Regions from separate parts of the Massilia genomosp. 1 genome, predicted to be linked through region 1. Evidence: predicted binding sites of a transcription regulator. Region 1 holds the regulator's gene; each other region holds the start of a gene.
The links. Region 1 encodes sigma-54, which starts transcription at its own class of promoters, with help from an activator protein. Its sites were predicted from a motif close to TGGCANGNAANCTGCTTT; they were not measured.
Positions count from the first base shown of each region.

Region 2: the regulator sigma-54 is predicted to act here: its motif matches at 2,474-2,491, upstream of pepA (flocculation-associated PEP-CTERM protein PepA).
Region 3: the regulator sigma-54 is predicted to act here: its motif matches at 2,648-2,665, upstream of F1735_RS09220 (TldD/PmbA family protein).
Region 4: the regulator sigma-54 is predicted to act here: its motif matches at 3,213-3,230, upstream of F1735_RS14550 (EDSAP-1 family PEP-CTERM protein).

Region 1 covers NZ_WHJF01000015.1:114-5,049, reverse strand. Annotated here, with positions in the region: gene F1735_RS07895 (KdsC family phosphatase) at 1-67, shown strand, start outside; gene lptC (LPS export ABC transporter periplasmic protein LptC) at 89-712, shown strand; gene lptA (lipopolysaccharide transport periplasmic protein LptA) at 709-1,338, shown strand; gene lptB (LPS export ABC transporter ATP-binding protein) at 1,335-2,093, shown strand; gene F1735_RS07875 (RNA polymerase factor sigma-54) at 2,096-3,568, shown strand; gene F1735_RS07870 (tetratricopeptide repeat protein) at 3,594-4,898, opposite strand.
Region 2 covers NZ_WHJF01000083.1:14,293-19,228, reverse strand. Annotated here, with positions in the region: gene F1735_RS24610 (N-acyl amino acid synthase FeeM domain-containing protein) at 1-231, shown strand, start outside; gene F1735_RS24605 (ThiF family adenylyltransferase) at 228-1,133, shown strand; gene F1735_RS24600 (molybdopterin biosynthesis protein MoeY) at 1,130-2,203, shown strand; gene pepA (flocculation-associated PEP-CTERM protein PepA) at 2,570-3,391, shown strand; gene kefC (glutathione-regulated potassium-efflux system protein KefC) at 3,546-4,936, opposite strand, start outside.
Region 3 covers NZ_WHJF01000018.1:32,631-37,566, reverse strand. Annotated here, with positions in the region: gene F1735_RS09230 (S1C family serine protease) at 1-1,496, opposite strand, end outside; gene F1735_RS09225 (class I SAM-dependent methyltransferase) at 1,625-2,422, opposite strand; gene F1735_RS09220 (TldD/PmbA family protein) at 2,810-4,447, shown strand; gene F1735_RS09215 (TldD/PmbA family protein) at 4,463-4,936, shown strand, end outside.
Region 4 covers NZ_WHJF01000033.1:12,782-17,717, reverse strand. Annotated here, with positions in the region: gene F1735_RS14570 (hypothetical protein) at 136-789, shown strand; gene F1735_RS14565 (HPr-rel-A system PqqD family peptide chaperone) at 833-1,111, shown strand; gene F1735_RS14560 (HprK-related kinase A) at 1,108-2,022, shown strand; gene F1735_RS14555 (nucleotidyltransferase domain-containing protein) at 2,019-3,119, shown strand; gene F1735_RS14550 (EDSAP-1 family PEP-CTERM protein) at 3,277-4,218, shown strand; gene F1735_RS14545 (FAD-binding oxidoreductase) at 4,328-4,936, shown strand, end outside.

The DNA of each region.
Region 1 (4,936 bases):
AGTGTGCGACCTGGTCATGCGCGCGCAAGGCACCTACGACGCGGCGCTGGCGCCGTACTTCGCCTGATGCACGCCACAGGAGACCACCATGCATAAGCGCACCGCACACCGCTGGCGCCTGACCGCGATCATGGTGGTCGGGACCTTCTTCGCCTTCGGCACTTTCTGGCTGGTCCAGCTGGCGCAGAACGCCGACGCCACGGTCGATCCGAACACCTTCAAGAATGAACCCGACTACATCGTCGAACAATTCAGCTTCGTGCGCATGACACCCGAGGGCAAGCCGCGCTACCTGGTGTCCGGCGCCAAGCTCACGCACCGCCCGATCGACGATTCGTCCGATGTCGAGCTGCCGGTGCTGCAGGGCGTCGCGCCCGGCCAGCCGCTCACCACCATCACCTCGCAGCGCGCGCGCATCCGCCACGCCCAGAACCAGGCCGACCTGATGGGCGACGTCAAGGTGGTGCGGCCGGAGTCGCCCAACAACCGCGCGATGCAGCTCAAGACCGAAGCACTGACCGTCTTTACCGACGAAGACCGCATGACGTCCGACCAGCCGGTCCAGGTCACGCTGGGCAATTCCACCATCAGGGGAACCGGCATGGAAGCGAACAACGCAACGCGCGAGCTCAAGTTCGCCAGCCGCGGGCAGATCGTGTATCCACCGAAAGCGGCGCGCGCAGCGCCAACCATCACAGGTAAACCACAATGAAAAAATTCCTAGCCATCGCCCTGCTCGGCCTGGCCGCGGCCACCGCGTCCGCCGAAAAGGCCGATTCCGCCAAGCAGGCGGTGATCACCTACGATTCCCTGGAGACCAATGAAGTGACCCAGGTGACGATCCTGACCGGGAACGTGGTCGTCACCAAGGGCACGCTGATTCTCAAGTCGGACCGCGCCGTCATCAAGGAGACGCCCGAAGGCGACATGTTCGTGACCCTGACCGCCAGCGCCGGCAAGGCTGCCACGTTCCGCCAGAAGCGCGACGGCGGCCCCGACCTGTGGATCGAAGGCCAGGCCCAGCGCATCGAATACGATGAACGCAACGACATGATGAAGCTGTTCTCGAACGCCAAAATCCGCCAGCTCGAGGGCCAGAAACCGACCAACGAAATCGAAAGCGAATTCATTTCCTACGACAGCCGCAAAGAGGTGTTCGTGGCGCGTAATGACGCCAGCGGCGCCAACAAGCCGGGCCAGGGGCGCGGCACCATGATCATCGCCCCGCGCAAGCCGCGCGCCGCGCCGGCCACGCCGGCGTCCAGCGCGCCGGCGGTGACGCCCGCACCAACGCCGGCGCCCGCGCCGACCACCACGCCAGCTGCGGGAAATCCATGATCGAACCGAAAAATTGCGGCAGCACGCTGATCGTGCGCGGCCTGCAGAAAAGCTACGGCAAGCGCCTGGTCGTGCGCGACGTCTCGTTGCAGGTCGACTGCGGCGAAGTGGTCGGCCTGCTCGGCCCGAATGGCGCCGGCAAGACCACCTCGTTCTACATGATCGTCGGCCTGGTGCCGTCGGACGCGGGCACGATCGATATCAGCGGGGTCGATATTTCGAGCCTGCCGATTCACCGGCGCGCCGCGCTCGGCCTGTCGTACCTGCCGCAGGAAGCGTCGGTGTTCCGCAAGCTGACCGTGGAAGAAAACATCCGCGCCGTGCTGGAGCTGCAAAAGGTCGACGGCAAGTCGCTCACCAAGGCGCAGATCAACGAACGCTTAGATACCCTGCTGGCCGACCTGCAGATCGAAAAACTGCGCGAGAACCAGGCCATGTCGCTCTCCGGCGGCGAGCGGCGCCGGGTCGAGATCGCGCGCGCGCTGGCGACCAACCCGCGCTTCGTGCTGCTCGACGAACCGTTCGCCGGGGTCGATCCGATCGCCGTCATCGAGATCCAGCGCATCGTGCGCTTCCTCAAGCAGCGCGGCATCGGCGTTTTGATCACCGACCATAACGTGCGCGAAACGCTGGGTATCTGCGACCGCGCCTACATCATCAACCAGGGTGCGGTGCTCGCCTCCGGTCGTCCCGACGATATCATCGCGGATGAATCCGTGCGTCGGGTCTACCTGGGCGAACACTTCCGGATGTAGGCATGAAACAGTCCCTTCAACTACGCACTTCCCAGCACCTCGCGCTCACGCCCCAGTTGCAGCAGTCGATCCGGCTGCTGCAGTTGTCGACCCTGGAACTGCACCAGGAACTGGAACAGCTGTTGAGCGACAATCCGCTGCTCGAACGACTCGACGATCCGCTCGATCATTCGGTGCGCCTGTTGGGCGATGGCGCCATCAGCAGCACCTCGACGCCGACCGAAGCGCCGCCCGAGCCGGGTGCGCAGGATGCGCCGGCGCCAAGCGAAGGCGAGACCTTCGAAGGCGGCGAAGCGGACAGCCCGGCCAGCAATGACAACGATGGCGAGTGGGGCGACCTCGGTCGCGCCAAGACGCCCGACGACGAGGATTCGCGCCCGCAGCTCGAAGCATCGAGCATCACCTTGCGCGAGCACCTGATGGAGCAGATGCGCGTGACCGTGCTCGAAGCGCGCGACCGGGCGCTGGTCGAACTGATCGTCGACGCCATCGACGACAACGGCTACCTGACCGAGTCGCTCGAAGAGATCCACGAGCGCATGCCGCCCGAGCTGGAGATCGAGATCGAGGAACTGCGCACCGTGCTGGCGCTGCTGCAAAGTTTCGATCCGAGCGGCGTATGCGCGCGCAATGCGTCCGAATGCCTGGCGCTGCAGATCCGGCGCATGCCCGGCGTGCCGATGGTGACGCGGCGCATGGCGCTGACCATCGTCGAAAACCACCTGACCTGGTTCGCCCAGCGCGAATTCAACAAGCTGAAAAAAGCGCTCGACTGCGACGATGAAGACTTGCGCGAGGCGCAGACCGTGATCCGCCAGTGCAATCCGCATCCGGGCGCGGAGTTCGCGTCCGACGTGTCGGACTACGTGGTGCCGGACGTGATCGTGCGCAAGGCAAAAAACGGCTGGTCGGTGATGCTCAATAACGACGTGATGCCGCGCCTGCGCGTAAACAGCATGTACGCCGCGCTGCTCAAGCAGGGCAAGGGCGAAGGGCAGATGGGCGCGCAGCTGCAGGAAGCCAAATGGCTGATCAAGAACATGCGCCAGCGCTTCGACACCATCTTGCGGGTGGCCGAAGCGATCGTCGAACGCCAGCGCAATTTCTTTTCGCACGGCGCGGTGGCGATGCGCCCGCTGGTGCTGCGCGAAATCGCCGACACGCTTGGCCTGCACGAAAGCACGATCTCGCGCGTGACCACGCAAAAGTACATGATGACGCCGCACGGCATGTTCGAGCTGAAGTATTTTTTCGGCAGCCACGTGGCCACCGAAGCGGGCGGCGAAGCGTCATCGACGGCGATCCGGGCGCTGATCGTGCAGCTGACCAGCGCCGAAGATCCGAAGAGCCCCCTGTCGGACAGCAAGATCGCCGACATGCTGGGCGAGCAGGGCATGGTGATTGCGCGCCGCACGGTTGCCAAGTACCGCGAAGCGCTCAAGATTCCGCCGGTCGCCCTGCGCAAGTGCCTGTGACCGGGCGGGCAGGTGTGCGCAGCGCTTACAGGAACTCCGGGTAGTCGCGCAAGAGCGACTTTTCCAGTTGCTCGACGTTGCCGAAGAAGTCGAATTCCCCGCCGCCCGAGATGCGCCGTCCCGCATCCCAGCTGCGCCAGGCGCGCTGTGTATCTTCGCTCCTGTAAAGCGCCATTGCCATGCCGCCGTAGGCTGACGCCATTGCCGGATTGGCCTGCAGCGCCTTGGCGTACAACGCAGCCGCTTCGCGGTACCTGCCCAACTCTTTGAGGTTATCGGCTTCAAACAGCATCAGGACATGTTGCTTGCGCGTGGTGTGCTTGCGCAGGTCCTGCAGCGTGACGTTGGCCGCTTCCAGTTCCGCCGTGGTCTTCTTGTCGTCCATGACGGCATCGAGCCGGATCACCTCCGGGTTGGCCTTCCCCAGCGCGCGCTGCTCTGGCGTGCGCGTGATCGAAGCGCCCCCCGAGAATATCCATTCGTTCAAGCCCAGCACGGCGTCCAGCGGCCGATTATCTGCGTGCGCCTGCGCGATTTCGCGCTCGGCCGCCTGCCTGGCCGCAGCCGTCGGCGGGGCCGCGTCGAGCACCTTGTCGATCTCGTCGCCCTGCGGCGCACGCGGCTTGTAGGCGGCCAGACTGTAAGCGGCCGGCGCGCCTTGCTTGACGGCGCTGACCGTATAGGTACGCGTTTCGCTGTAGCCCTCGATCTGCTTGTGGTACGTGACCAGGCTGGCCGGCAGGCGTTGCTGGGCGGAGAGGCGCGTCAGCACGCGCGGATGGGCGCCGAAATTGCGCAGGACGCGTGCGAACATGGCCGCGTCGGCGGCGCTGACGCTGGTACCGCCCGGGCCGAGACTGGCCATGCGAATGCCGTTCACTGCCAAAACCGTGGCGCCGCCTTCGCTCGACTCGGTCAGCGTACGCGCCCCCTCCTCGAGCGACAGATTGTTTTCCAGCTCGATCAAACCGTAGGCCGGCGTGAAGCTGCCCTTCTTTCTGATGGCGAGCAGGCGATAGCCAATGGTGTCGAACATCGAATACCTTACATAGCTGCGGCTTGCCTGGTCGATCTGGTAGCGGCGCCGCGTCACCAGGTCGAGAATCGTGGTTTCCTTCGCGTCCTGTACGGTCAGATAGCGTTCGCCCTGCACGACCTTGAATGTATGCGTTTCGTTCGGTATGGGTACGCCGCCGCGCGTCGCGCCGGTGTAGTCGATAGCGACATGCAGGTCGTAGGTAATGGCGGCGCACGCCGGCGCGCCAGCGGCGCCCAGGGTACCCAGCATCGCCAGGCGCAGCAGGGAAGTGGAAGTGGATCGCGTGAACATGGTGGCCCGCTATGGTGGTGATAGTGAGTATGGTCACT
Region 2 (4,936 bases), on a different contig from region 1:
GGATTCTTCCAGCGCATGCTTGGCTTTCGTCAGTTGGGCGAGGAGAAGATCAATCCTCGGGTGAATGTACGCGGCATCTTGATGTGTGTGCCGCTGACCTATATGACGGAGCAAACGCGGTTGTTTGGCGGTAAAGGCGCGGAAGCGGTGGGAGAACGTTCTTTGTTTCCCCTGTTCTACTCGCCGCGCGAGGAATGCGGGATCGTCAACCGTCTCAAGGAACGGCGTTGAGCTTCCTGCCCACGCCACCGAGCGGGAAGGCGGCCGCCTTTTCCTATGCGCGCGCGTTTTCGCGCAATATCGGCTGGGTTACGCCGGCCGAACAGGAATTGCTGCGCGGCAAACGTGTGGCCATTGCGGGAGCCGGCGGGGTGGGCGGCTATCATTTGCTGGCGCTGGCCCGGCTGGGCATAGGCGCGTTTCACATTGCCGATTTCGACACCTTCGACATCGCCAATTTCAACCGCCAGGCGGGCGCCTTCATGTCCACCGTGGGGCAGCCCAAGGTCGATGTGGCGGCCCGCATGGCGCTCGACATCAACCCCGAGCTGGACCTGCGCGTCTTTCCGGACGGTGTACACGGCGGCAATCTGGACGCTTTTCTCGATGGCGTGGACTTGTACGTGGACGGACTCGATTTCTTCGCCTTCGATGCGCGTGCGCAAACATACGCGCTGTGCCAGCGGCGCGGCATTCCGGCAACCATGGCGGCGCCTCTGGGCATGGGTGTTGCCAGCATGAACTTCATGCCAGGAAGAATGAGTTTTGAGGAGTATTTCCGCTGGGGCAATTTATCCGAGCCGGACAAGGCGCTGCGCTTCCTGATCGGCCTGGCGCCGGCCGGCTTGCACCGGCCCTACCTGGTCGAACCGAGCGCCGTCAACCTGGCCGAGCGGCGCGGCCCGTCGACCGTGATGGGCTGCCAGCTGTGCGCCGGCGTGGCCGTGACCCAGGCCCTCAAGATCCTGCTGGGGCGGGGCCGGGTCCTGGCGGCGCCCCACGCCACCCAGTACGACGCGTTTCGCGACAAGCTGGCGCACACCTGGCGTCCCGGCGGCAACCGCCATCCCCTGCAATGGCTGTCGATCCAGATCGGCCGCCATTTCTACAGCAAAAGCTTGCGAGCGCAATGAAGCAGCTCTCCATCATCGAGCAGATACTCGACCTGGCGCGCTGGGCGCCCAGCGGCGACAATGTGCAGTCGCACCGTTTTCAGATCGCCGGGCCGCGGCATCTGGTGATCCACGCGCGCGATACGCGCGCCGACTGCGTGTATGACCTGGACGGCCACGCCAGCCAGATCGGCTTCGGCGCCTTGCTTGAAACCATCGCCATCGCGGCGACCGGACATGGCTTGGGCACGCGCGTGGAGCGGCGCCAGCGTCCCGCCGCCGACGATGCTTACCTGATCTTTGACGTCTATTTCGAAGCGCAAGCCGGGCTTGCCGTCGACCCGCTGATCAAGCACATCACTGCGCGCGCGGTGCAGCGCCGGCCAATGAAGACGCGGCGCCTGACTGCGCACGAAAAGACGGTGCTGGAAGCGTCCGTGGGGCCGGCCTACGCCTTGCGCTGGCTGGAAACCGGGAGCGACAAGTTGCGGGCGGCGAAGTTGATGTACCGCAATGCGAAACTGCGCCTGACCATGCCGGAAGCGTATGAAGTGCATCGGCGCATTATCCACTGGGGCGTGGCGCGCAGTCCGGACCGGGTGCCGGACCGGAGCCTGGGCGCCGACCCCGTCACCATGCGCCTGATGAAATGGGCGATGGCGAGCTGGAGCCGGCTGTCGGCCGTGAACACGCTCATGGGCACGTGGGCGCCGCGCCTGCAGATGGATTTTGTGCCGAGCCTGATGTGCGCCGCGCATTTCGTCCTCCAGGCCAGGCAGCAGCCGCGCACCATCGACGAGTTCGTCGCTGCGGGCCGCGCGGTCCAGCGATTCTGGCTGACCCTGACGGCGCTGGGCTTGTTCATGCAGCCGGAAATGACACCGCTCATCTTCGCGCGCTATGTCGACCAGGGGCGCCAATTCAGCAAGATCGGCAACTTGCACGCCCTGGCCGCGACGCTGCGGGAGCGTTGCGCCGCCATCATCAGCGCGCCGGGCCTGTATCCGGTCTACATGGGCCGTCTGGGTGAAGGCCCGGCGCCATCCTCGCGCGCCGAACGCAAGCCGCTGGACCAATTGATGCTGCCGTAACAGCGGTTTTCCATTTCTCCGCATATTCTCCCTTCGCTCCAGTTCCGATATCGACCCGATATGAATTCCGTATCGCTGCGTTTGCCATTCAATTTGGCGTAACTATTCAATCTGATAGGATGCGCAAACAAGCGGAACGCAGAATATTCATCATTCCGGATACGAGGAAAGCGATAAAAATGTCGGGAAACTTTACAAAACAGATGTTAATAAGTTACTAAGAGTAAATACGATAATATAAGTCCTTGTTAACCCGCATATTACTTTTAGTGGCACGCTCATTGCTTCATGTCTGTCATGATTATCGCAGTGCGCGTGGTCATATTCTGATGTTTCCTGAAAGAAGTTTATCCTTGGAGAATAAGCATGCAAACAAAAATGAAAAGGCTGCGCCGTCTGGCTGTTTCGACGATGTTACTCATCGGTGCGCTAAGCACGGGCGAGGCCGGCGCCGTTGCACTATTCACTGTCAATCCGAACTTTCTGACCGTTGGCGGGACGCCGTTCGAGGCAACCGCCATCAGCGGGCTTTCGTCGAGCCGGATTGCTCAGGTCAGCGGCGATAAATTCACCAGTGATGGCTACGCCGTCTTCACTGGCTTTGCCAAGGACAACGCTCCCATCTCGGGCAATATCACCAAAGTCAACGGCGACTATGGCCTGTATGCGCGCTTCCACCAAGACCTCAGTTGCAAAGGCGGGCTGGCGCGTGGTGTGACCTGCGATACGACAGCCATGACATTTAGCCTGTATGCGGACATAGGCAACAAGAACGACTACCACATGGCGTCGCTGGCCGCCGGTGCGTCGGTGGACGATTACGGCGCCAAGGACATCCTGCTGGCGTCGTCGAACGTGCTCCATGGCGGCATTGGCGGGCTGGACCAGTTGGGCGGGGCATTCCAGAACATGAACATAGGCTGGACCTTGAGCGATATCGGCGCTCAGTATTTCACGTCGCCCACGCCGTTCTACAATGCCGCGTTCACTGCTTTCAACAATACGTCGCAAGGGCTGAGCTGCGACAAGCCGAAAGTCAATTGCCAGGGCGCGACTGTGGTGGCGATCGCTTCGCAAGTGGGCGTCCTCGACTTCAACACGCGCGCGGTGCCTGAACCGGGCGCGCTCGCGCTCATGGGCATCGGTCTGCTTGGCTTGGGGACCATGCGCCGCCGGGCGGGCCGCTGAGTCGAACCGCGTTACGCCGGTTTCACAGCGCTGGCCGGGCAGGCCTGACGAGGGCATGCCGGCCAGCGCATCCGGCGATGTTCGCCAACATCTCACCCCGATTACCCAAGGGGGCCAGACATGCCAGCAAGATCAGCAACAGGCGACTATTTTTTCACGACCCATCCCAGCCATTCTGCCTGTCATCCTCGGCCAGTTCCGCGTCCAGCGCGAACATGGCTTCGAGTTCTTCGCGCGCCTGCTTGGCCACCGACAGGAACTGCTCCTTGTCCTTGTAATACGGATAGATCTTGTCCAGGCTGCGCATATTGAACATGCGGAACTTGCTGGCCGCCTGGCGCGCCCGGTAGGCCCCGAAGCCGAGTTCGTGCAGCACATTGCGCCCCAGCATCAGCGCCGCCTCGAACGTTTCGCGCTCGATGATGCTCACGCCGCGGTCGCGCAAGTCGAAATAATGGGTCACATTGCGCGCGCGCGCCATGATTTTCAATTCTGGAAACGTCCTGCGCACCGCGTCCACCAGTTTCAGGCTGTCGTCGATATCGTCGACCGCCACCACCAGCGCGCGCGCCCGCGCCGCCCCGGCCGCGTGCAGCAGGTCGACCCGCGTCACATCGCCATAAAACACTTCCATGCCGAAGCGGCGCACCAGGTCGATCTGGTCCGGATCGTGATCGAGCACGGTCAGCTTGACCCCGTTGGCCGCCAGCAGGCGCCCGAGGATCTGGCCGAAGCGCCCGAAGCCGGCGATGATCACATGCTCCTCGTTGGGCGCGATCTTGTCGGCCTGGCGCTTCTGGTCGGTGCGGTAGCGCGGCGCGATCAGGCGGTCGTGCGCGATCAAGAGCAGCGGCGTGACCACCATCGACAGGGCGACGACCACCACCAGCATCGAGGCCACCTCGGCGCTGAACACCTTGGCCGCTTCGGCCGCGCCGAACACCACGAACGCAAATTCCCCGCCCTGCGACAGGATGAAGGCGAACAGCGCCTGCTGGCTGCGCGGAATCTCGGCGATCTTGCTGATGCCGTACAGGACGGCGATCTTGATGCACAAGAACGCCGCCACCAGCCCCAGGATCAGCCACGGCTGCGCCATGAACACGCCGAAATCGACCGACATGCCGACCGCGATGAAGAACAGCCCGAGCAGCAAGCCCTTGAACGGCTCCAGGTCGGTCTCGAGCGCGTGCCGGTATTCGGAGTCGGCCAGCAGCATGCCGGCCATGAAGGCGCCCAGCGCCATCGACATGCCGACCCATTGCATCAGCAGCGAAATGGCGATCACCAGCAGCAGCGCGAAGGCGGTGAAAATCTCGCGCATGCCGGTCTTGACGATGATGCGCAGCAGCGGGCGCACCAGGTAGCGCCCGGCGAAGATCAGCGCGCCGATCACGCCGACCACCTTCAGCACCCCCAGCCAGCCCTGTTCGGTGCCTTCGGCCGCCGCCACGCCCAGCAGCGGCACGATGGCGATCATGGGAATGGCCGCCATGTCCTGGAACAGCAGGATGGCAAAGCTGGCCGAGCCGGTCGGGGTGTTCA
Region 3 (4,936 bases), on a different contig from region 1:
CCGTTATCGGACAAGATACTTTCGGTCGCGTCGACCATCTCCTTGCGCCGCACGACCATGGTCTCGCCGCCGCGCTGGTCGAAATGGATCACGATCAGCTCGTCCTTCGAGTCGCGCAGCAGCTGCACCATGTGGGCCAGGCTGCGTACCGGGACCTTGTTGACCGAGTAGATCACCGAGCCGAAACGGTTGGAGTAGCCGCTGACCGATTTATGCGGGAAGAAGGGCGAGCTGACCACCACCAGTTCCTGGCGCTCCGGCGTCGGCGCATCGCCGCGGCGCGTCACCAGCGGGCTGGCGATGTAGCTGGCCGCCGCCATCACGTTGACGCTGGAGCCGAGAAAGGCCAGGAAGTCGGTGCTGGCGCGCGAGAACACGATCGGGCCGTAGATGAAGTACGACGGATAGCCGTTGTTCAGGTCTGGAATGAGCAGCTTGCGTCCGCCCACCGCCGGCACCTTGACGTTCATGCTCTTGCCGGCGCGGACAATCGTCAGCGGCACCGCGCCATCCTTGGTCACCTGCTGCACGCGGTACTGGAAGCGCACGCGCAGGTTGGTGCCCAGCTTGACCATGCCCTGGTTGTCGATGGGCGAGTCGCCGATATGGGTGATGACGTCCCATTCCTTGAGCGGATAGGCCGCGTCGTTCTGGTTGGGGCGCTGCACCACGGCGCCGGCGATGTCTTTGTCGAGCTTGAGGAATTCGCGCAGGACCGGGTTTTCCAGCGTCTGCACTTCGTCGGTCAGCGAGGGCTTGCCGTCGTATTTGCCGTCGGCGACATCGCGCAGGAACAGGTCCACTTCTTCGTTCGGGATGATGTAGCCGATGTTCTGGGTGTTGGCGGCGCCGCCGAAGGCCAGCCCCACCATCTTGTCGTTGGCGATCGCCGGGCCGCCGCTGTTGCCGGGGTTGATGGCGGCGTCGATCTGGATGCGCAGGCCGGTGGTGCCCATGCTGTAGTTGGCAAATTCAATGCGCGAGACGATGCCCTTGGTGATCGACAGCGAGGTGCCGCCGGTCGGGTAGCCGTAGGCGAAGACCTGGTCGCGCACATCCGGCAGCACGCTCGCGCGCGCGACCGGCGCATGGGTATCGAAAAACGATTCGTCGTCGAGCTTGAGGATGGCCAGGTCGATCCCGCGCGCGACCGCCACTACCGTGGCCGAGACCTTGCCGCCGGCCTGGCTGGCCTGCACCTGGACCTGGCTGGCGTAGCCGACCACGTGGGCGTTGGTGAGGATGCGCTTGCCGTCGATGACCACGCCGGAGCCGCTCACCTCCAGCGGCGAGGCCTTGGTCCATGGCTTGTACGGGTCCGGGCGGCGCAAGGTGGCGAACACCTTGACCACCGAATTTTCGAGGTTGGCGGGAATGGCGGCCACCGGCGCGGCCGGCGGGGCCGCCGAACCCGAACTGGTGACATCCTGTGTTGCATGGGCCAGCAGGCTCGCCGCGGCGAGGGCGGCGGCGACGGCGATACGCGATATGTTCATTGGGTAATTTCTGGTTGGGAGAAGGGGCGGCGAGCGTTAATCATACACGCGCGCGGCGCGTCGTTCCAGCGCTGGGGAACGCAACGGGCGGACAAAAAAACGGCCCCTTGCGGAGCCGTTCTTGGGTGTTACTGTTTCACGAACTTGAGCGTCATGCGGTCGCTTTCGCCGATCGCCATGTACTTCTCGCGGTCGACATCCTTATTGGCCAGCACCGGCGGCAGCGCCCACACGCCCTTGTTGTGGTCAGCCTTGTCCTTGGGATTGGCGTTCACTTCCGACTTGGCGGCCAGCTTGAAGCCGGCGCTTTCGGCGATCTTGATCACGTACGCTTCCTGTACATAGCCGCTGTCGGGGTCCGGCGCCTTGCCGGCCGGCGCGCGGTGCTCCACCACGCCGAACACGCCGCCCGGTTTCAGGCTCTCGTGGACTTTCTTGAAGATCTCCTTGACCTTGTCGTCGCCGTTGCCGGTCCAGTTATGGATGTTGCGGAAGGTGACCACCAGGTCGGCCGTACCCGGCTTGGCGAAGTCGTACGCGGTCGGCACTTCAAACACGCCGCGCTGCACCTTGTCGAACATGGCCGGTTTCGAATCGAGCTTCTTGGTCAGGTTGGCGGCGTACTTGCGCGCGCCTTCCTTGGCCGACGTGGGCGACTCGCCGGCGGCGATCAGCTTGCCCTTCTCGCGCAGGTAGGGCGCCAGGATTTCGGTGTACCAGCCGCCGCCCGGCGACAGCTCGACCACGGTCATGGTCGGCTTGATGCCGAAGAAGGTCAGCGTTTCGTAAGGATGGCGGGCGCTGTCGCGCGCGGCGTTGGCGGGGGTGCGCTCGGTGTTGGCAATGGCTGCCTTGAGTGCGTCGTCGGCGTGGGCTGCGCCGGCCATGCCTGCGGCCAGCATCGCGGCCAGGATCAATCGTTTCATGTTGTCGTCTCCGGTATGAGCAAGTGTTGCGGTAAGTACCGCGGGGGAAGCTGCGGCAGGCGATGCAATATCGCCAACTAGCGCGATGATCGAGTATGCACGCTTGAAGGTCAAGCCGAATCTGATGTGTACATACTGTCCGATACAGGCGGCGGACAGTGCTGCGGACAGTGCGGACAGGGTCCGCCGGACAGTCCCGGAATCCCGAATCAAGCACTTAGCAAGTGGCATCAATTTTGCGTATTCTTTTCGCCATTTTGCTGGTAAGGTTCTTGTTGATTTTTTGGTTCAGGCCAGTGATCGGCATGGTCCAGGTGAGCAGAAAAACAAAGAGCGCTCGCGTAGTGCGGCGGGACGCTCCCTTCGTGGTGAATGTCAGGAGATACTATGGAACGACGTGCTTTTCTCAATATCAGCGGGCTCGCACTGGGCACGATGCTGGTGCCGGTGTTCGGCAACGCCATCGCCGCTGAAGAATTACTCAATCCCCTCGCGGCAAAGTTCAAGAAGACCCTGGCCGACACGGCCCTGAACGCCGCCACCGGCGCCGGCGCCAGCTACTGCGACGTGCGCATCGGCCGCTACCTGAACCAGTTCATCACCACGCGCGACCTGAACGTCGAAAGCGTGACCAATACCGAATCGGCCGGCGTGGGCGTGCGGGTAATCTGCAACGGCGCCTACGGCTTTGCCGCCACTTCCGACATGTCGCCCGACGCGGTGGCCGGCGCCGCGCGCCAGGCGGTCGCCATCGCCAAGGCCAACGCCAAACTGCAATCCGAACCGGTGCGCCTTGCGAGCGTCAAGGGCGTGGGCGAAGTGGCCTGGGCCACCCCGGTCAAGAAGGACTGGCGCACGGTCCCCATCAAGGAAAAAGCCGAGCTGCTGATCGCCGCCAACAAGGCCGGCATGGACGGCGGCGCGAGCTTCATGCAGTCATTGATGTTCCAGGTGAACCAGCAAAAATACTTCGCCTCGACCGACGGCTCCTACATCGACCAGGACGTGCATCGCATGTGGATGCCGGTGTTCGCCACCGCCGTCGACAAGGCCAGCAACAAGTTCCGCTCGCGCCAGGGCTTGTCCACGCCGGTCGGCATGGGCTACGAATACCTGGACGCGCGTTCCGACGACAAGATCAAGGCCGCCGGCGGCGTGTGTACCCTGTACAAGAATTCCTACGACCTGATCGAAGACGCGCGCGCCTGCGGGCGCCAGGCCAAGGAAAAGCTGACCGCCAAGTCGGTCGCGCCGGGCAAATACGACCTGGTGCTCTCGCCCGAGCACCTGTGGCTGACGATCCACGAATCGGTGGGCCACCCGACCGAACTCGATCGGGTGCTGGGCTACGAGGCCAATTTCGCCGGCACCAGCTTCGCCACGCTCGACAAGTGGGAAACCAGGAAATTCAAGTACGGCTCCGAGCGCGTACACATCGTGGCCGACAAGACCACGCCAGGCTCGCTGGGCGCGGTCGGCTACGACGACGAAGGCGTGCCGGGCAAGCGCTGGGACATCATCAAGGACGGCATCCTGGTCAACTACCAGGCCACGCGCGACCAGGCCCACATCATCGGCGAAAAAGAATCGCACGGCTGCTCGTACGCCGACAGCTGGAGCAGCGTACAGTTCCAGCGCATGCCCAACATTTCGCTGCAAGCCGGTAAACCTAAGCTCACGCCCGACCAGATGGTCAAGGACGTCAAGAAGGGCATCTATATCGTCGGGGCGGGTTCGTTCTCGATCGACCAGCAGCGCTACAACTTCCAGTTCGGCGGCCAGCTGTTCTACGAAATCAATAACGGCAAGATCGGCGCGCCACTGGAGGACGTGGCCTACCAGTCGAACACCCAGGAATTCTGGAACGCCTGCAGCGCCATCTGCGACGAGAGCGACTGGCGCATGGGCGGCTCCTTCTTCGACGGCAAAGGGCAGCCGAGCCAGGTCAGCACGGTGTCGCACGGGTCTGCTACCACCCGCTTCAATGGCATCAACGTCATCAACACCGCACGCAAGATCGGCTAAGCCAGGGAACCGCACATGAACATTCTGACTCAAGAAGAAAGCAAGCGTATCGTCGAGCGCGTGATGGCGCTGACAAAGGCCGACGAATGCACCGTGCGTGTGAGCGGCGGGCGCACCGGGAACATCCGCTACGCGCGCAATAACGTCTCTACCGCAGGGCTGGTGGACAACGCCGACCTGGTGGTGCAGGTCGCCTTCGGCAAGCGCCAGGGCACCGCCGCCATCAACGAATTCGACGACAAGTCGCTCGAAAAAGTCGTGCGCCGCGCCGAGGACCTGGCGCGCCTGGCGCCGGAAAATCCGGAGTTCATGCCGGCCGTCGGCAAGCAGGCGTTCAAGGCGTCGGAGACATTCAGCCGCGCCAGCGCCGCCATCGACCCGGAGTTTCGCGCACAAACGGCCGCCTACAGTATCGAGGCAAGCCGCAAGAACAAGCTGGTATGCGCGGGCTTCTTCACCGACAGCCATCTCTTCCAGACCGTCGCCAAT
Region 4 (4,936 bases), on a different contig from region 1:
CGCCGCTAACACACAGCGCCACCAAGCCTTTGATCTGCATCAGATTTTGGCGCCGGGGCGCGGCATTGGAATAAAAATTGCTTCAACTCTGTATCAGGCATGCCTGACGCTGCCGTTCAATTCGAGGAAACTGACGTGACTATCAATCATCAAGCGGACCGCGCCAGCGGCGAAGCAGTAGCGCCGCTCGCGCCCTTGTCGGCGTCCGGCAACGCGCGGCGCCGCTTTACGCGCGCCGGCATCGGCGCGTCCGGGGTCCTGATGACCCTGGCCAGCCAGCCGGGCATGGCCGCCACCGTCTGCGCCTCGCCGTCCGGCTCGCTGTCGAACGGCTTGCAATCGAGCCACCGGCCTGACAATCCGCTCACCTGCGGCGGCAATTCGCCGGGCTTTTATGCCAACAACACGGCCGCATGGCCGTCGAACCCGGCGCCGGCGCGTAAATTCAAGGATATTTTCCCGGTCAACGCCAGCCAGGCCGCGCTCGGCGAGCTGACCCTGGCCGAGGTGTTCAAGACCAACGGCAATCCGCACGGCGGCAAGGGCGGCAAAGGCCCGTTCAAGAGCGAAGACCTGGATCCCCACAATGTGGCCAGCCATGTGCTCGCCGCCTACCTGAACATCCAGAGCAAGCGCTCGACCGTACTGACCGAGAACCAATTGCGCGCCATCTGGCAAGAATACCAGTTCAACGGTGGCGGCAAGCTGGGCTACTACTCGCCGACGGCGGGCGTCAAATGGTATGGCGAAGAGATCGTCGCTTACCTGAAAACCACCTTCCATCAGTAGCCCGCACGGTGACGGCGCCGCGCGCGCCCGCCCTTCCCAGACCATGCCGCACGCCCTTTCCTGGCACGTCCTTCCCGGCCAGCGCCTGCACTACCGCCAATGGGAACAGGAAGCGGTCCTGTTCAACGACCTCAGTGGCGACACCCACCTGCTCGACGCCGATGCGCTGGCGCTGCTGCTGGCCGTGCATGGCGGCGCGCGCGACGCGGCGGCAATGCGGCTGGCGCTGGGCCTGGCGGACGAGGACCAGGACGCCAACGACGCGCTGCAAGCGCTGCTCGAGCAACTGGCGTCCATTTCCCTGATCGCACAGCGCGCATGAGCACTGTCAGCGCGCTCGGCCGCGCCGAACTGGGCCGCCGCCTGCGCGAGGGCAGCATCGACCTGCGCACCGGCGCCTTCGTCACCCGCATCCACAGCCCCTTCGCCAGCGTGGCCGATGGCTTGCACTTGCTGTACGCCGACTACCCCCTGCTGGAGGCCAATGACTTTGCCGACTTCCACGTCGATATCGCGCCGCCGCCCTCGCTGCGCCGCTGGTACAAGCCGCTGGCGCGCTTCGTCTACGATGGCATGGCGCCGTTCCTGCCGCTGCCGGCCGCGCAAGCGTTTCCAATGTTCGAATGGGGCATGAACTGGTGCGTGTCGAGCCGCGCGCATGAGTACCTGATCCTGCACGCGGCCGTGGTCGAGAAGAACGGGCGCGCCGCCATCCTGCCGGCCCCGCCGGGTTCCGGCAAAAGCACCTTGTGCGCGGCCCTGGTCAGCCGCGGCTGGCGCCTGCTGTCGGACGAACTGGCGCTGGTGCGCCCGCAGGACGGCTTGCTGGCGCCGCTGCCGCGCCCGATCAGCCTGAAGAATGCCTCGATCGTGGTGATGCGGCGCTACCAGCCGGACGCCGTCATCAGCAATCCCGTGCCGGACACCACCAAGGGCACGGTGGCGCACCTGAAAGCGCCGGCCGAGAGCATCGCGCGGGCGAACGAACTGGCGCGCCCGGGCTGGATCGTGTTTCCCAAATACACGGCGGGCGCGGCCACGACGCTGCGCGACCTGACCCCGGCGCGCGCCTTCATGCGCGTGGCCGAGAATGGTTTCAACTACAGCGTGCTGGGCGCGCGCGGGTTTGCCGCCCTGGGCGAGCTGGTGGCGCAAGCGCGCTGCATCGATTTTACCTACAGCGCGCTGGACGAGGCGATCGCGGTGTTCGAGCAGTTGGCGGGCGCGGCGTGACCGGCTGCGCCGTGCCGCTACTGCTGCAACTGCTGCGCGACCCAAGCCGCGCGGCCAGCCTCGGCCTGGCCGAATGGGACTTGCTGCTGCGCCAGGCGGCGGCGGCGCGGCTCGAAGCGAGCCTGCACGGCTTGCTGGACGAACACGGCCTGGCCGGCGCGATTCCGCCCGCCGCCCGCCGCCATCTGGACTGGGCCGGGGTACACGCCGAACGGCACGCGCGCGCGGTGCGCTTCGAAGTGGCGCAGATCGGCGCGGCGCTGGCCGCCAGCGGGGGCGACCCGATCCCGCTGCTCCTGCTCAAGGGTGGCGCCTACGCCATGGCGCAGCTGGCGGCCGGGCGCGGGCGCCTGTTTTCCGATATCGATATCCTGGTGCCCAAGGACCGCCTGGCCGAGGTGGAGGCGGCGCTGATGCTGCACGGCTGGGCCACGGTGGCGCAGGACGCCTACGACCAGCGCTATTACCGTACCTGGATGCACGAATTGCCGCCGATGAAGCATGGGCGGCGCGCCAGCGTGATCGATGTGCATCACGCGATCCTGCCGGAAACGGCGCGCCTGCGGCCCGACCCGGCCAAGCTGCGCGCCGCCGCCGTGGCCTTGCCCGCGCAAGCCGGCCAGGCCCCGCTGCAGGTGCTGGCCCCGGCCGACATGGTGCTGCACAGCGCCCTGCACCTGTTCTACGACGGCGAATTCGACCATGGCCTGCGCGACCTGCTCGACCTGCACCGCCTGCTGAGCCACTCAAGCGCCACGCCCGGCTTCTGGGACGGGCTGGCCGCGCGCGCGGCCGAACTGGAACTGGGCCGCCCGCTGTTCTACGCGCTGCGCTATGGCGCGCGCCTGCTGCACACGCCCGTGCCCGAGGCGGCCCAGGCCGCCGTGCGCGCGGCCGGCCCCGGCGCGCCGCTGCTGGCCCTGATGGATGCCCTGTTCCTGCGCGCCCTGCTGCCGCATCACCGCAGCTGCGGCGACCGCTTCAGCGGCGCCGCGCGCTTTTTGCTGTATATCCGCGGCAACTGGCTGCGCATGCCACCGATGTTATTAACACGACATCTGTTTCACAAGGCATTTATTTCTCCCAGTAAAGATTAAACGGCATCCAGGCTGTCGGTTTTCCTTACACCAATACATGCGCATACCATCAAAACGGTGTTAAGTACTTGATTTTAATCAATCCAACACTTCTGGCACGAGTCGTGCTTATAGAAAGGCACGCTGGATCAACAAACAAAAATCGGGAGAACCACTTATGAAACTGACAAAATACCTCGCCGCCGCCGCCGTCTCGGCCGCCTTCATCGCAGCGCCGGCATCGGCCGCCACCATGGGCATGGCCGACCTGGCCATCACCGGCCTGATCATCCTCGATGCGAACAACAACGCCGCCACCGGCATCACCATCAAAACCGAAAACCGGACCGGCACCGCCGCCTCGAACTTCAACGGCAACGACGGCACCGGCACCGGCAGCGGCAACATCTTCAGCACGACCATCGGCGGCACCGTCGACGTCAAGAACCGTTGCGGCGGTCCTTCCTGCGTTGCCATGCCAGCCGGTAATTACCCAGGCGGCGTGGAAAACAATTTCTCCGCGCACATTCCTGCACCGAGCGGCAACTACGCCCTGGGCGATATGTACATCGCCGGCAGCGCGATCGGTATCGGCGCCAACGGCCTGACCCGCGCCGATTCGTCCGTCATGTCGCCCGGTAACGCCGGCAGCGCCAACGCCACCATCGCCAACTCGGCGACCTCGGAAACCGTGTTCGTCGCCAACAGCACCCTGCAAGCGCGCTTCGCACTCGGCTTCGAAGCCTATGTGGCCGCGTTCGTCAATGCCGCCGCCGGCGTCAACGGTTCCTCGCTGGGCACGATCAGCTGGGCGCTGTCGCTGCAGGAAGTGATCGGCAATGTGTCGACCACGATCATGAACTGGTCCCCAAGCGAAATCAACGATGGTGTCGCTTCGAGCGAAATGTCGCAAAATTCGATCAAGGAAACGTCGGGCACCGTCCTGTCGAACCTGGTGACCCTGACCACCGGCCGCACCTACAAGCTGACCATCAACCAGGCGTCGAACTCGATCGCTTCGGAAGTGCGCGCCGTGCCAGAACCGGGCAGCATGGTGCTGGTCGGCCTGGGCCTGCTGGCCCTGGGCGCCGCATCGCGTCGCAAAGCGGCCAAGAAGTAAGCCGCGCATGCGCCGGCCGGGCTTGCCAGCCGGTTTGCGCGTGACAGCAACGAACGACCCGACCGCCGGTGGCGCTCGGGTCGTTCGTCTTTTTAGGCGATAATGTCCCATGGCCTACACCCAGAGCGAGCATCCGAGCAATAACATCACCGGCCGCGCCACCGATGTGCGCGGCCAGGTGCGCCCGGCCAGTGTACGCGCCGTCATCAAGCTGGTGCGCGAAGCGCGCAGGAACGGCACCCCGCTATACCCCTTTTCCACCGGCCTGAACTTCGGTTACGGCGGCAAGTCGCCCACCGCCGCCGGCAGCCTGCTGGTCGACCTCGGCTCCCTGAACACGATCCGCATGACGGTCGACAAGCACAACGGCCGGGTATTGCCGGTGGCCGTGATCGGCCCGGGCGTGACGCAAGGCATGCTGTACGACTTCCTGGAAGAACACCATCCGAACCTGACCTTCAATGTGACCGGCTCGGCGCGCGCCACCAGCATCATCGGCAATTCGCTCGACCGCGGGGTCGGTTACTTTGGCCCGCGCAAGGAAGACTTGTTCGGGCTGGCCGTGGTGTGCGGCAACGGCAAGCTGCTGCGCACCGGTTTCCGGCGCCTGAAGCGCTCGCCGCTGGGCACCAGCAATCCGTATGGCCTGGGGCCGATGCTCGATGGACTTTTTTTCCAGAGTAATTTCGGCATCGTGGTCAGCGCCTGTTTCCGCCTG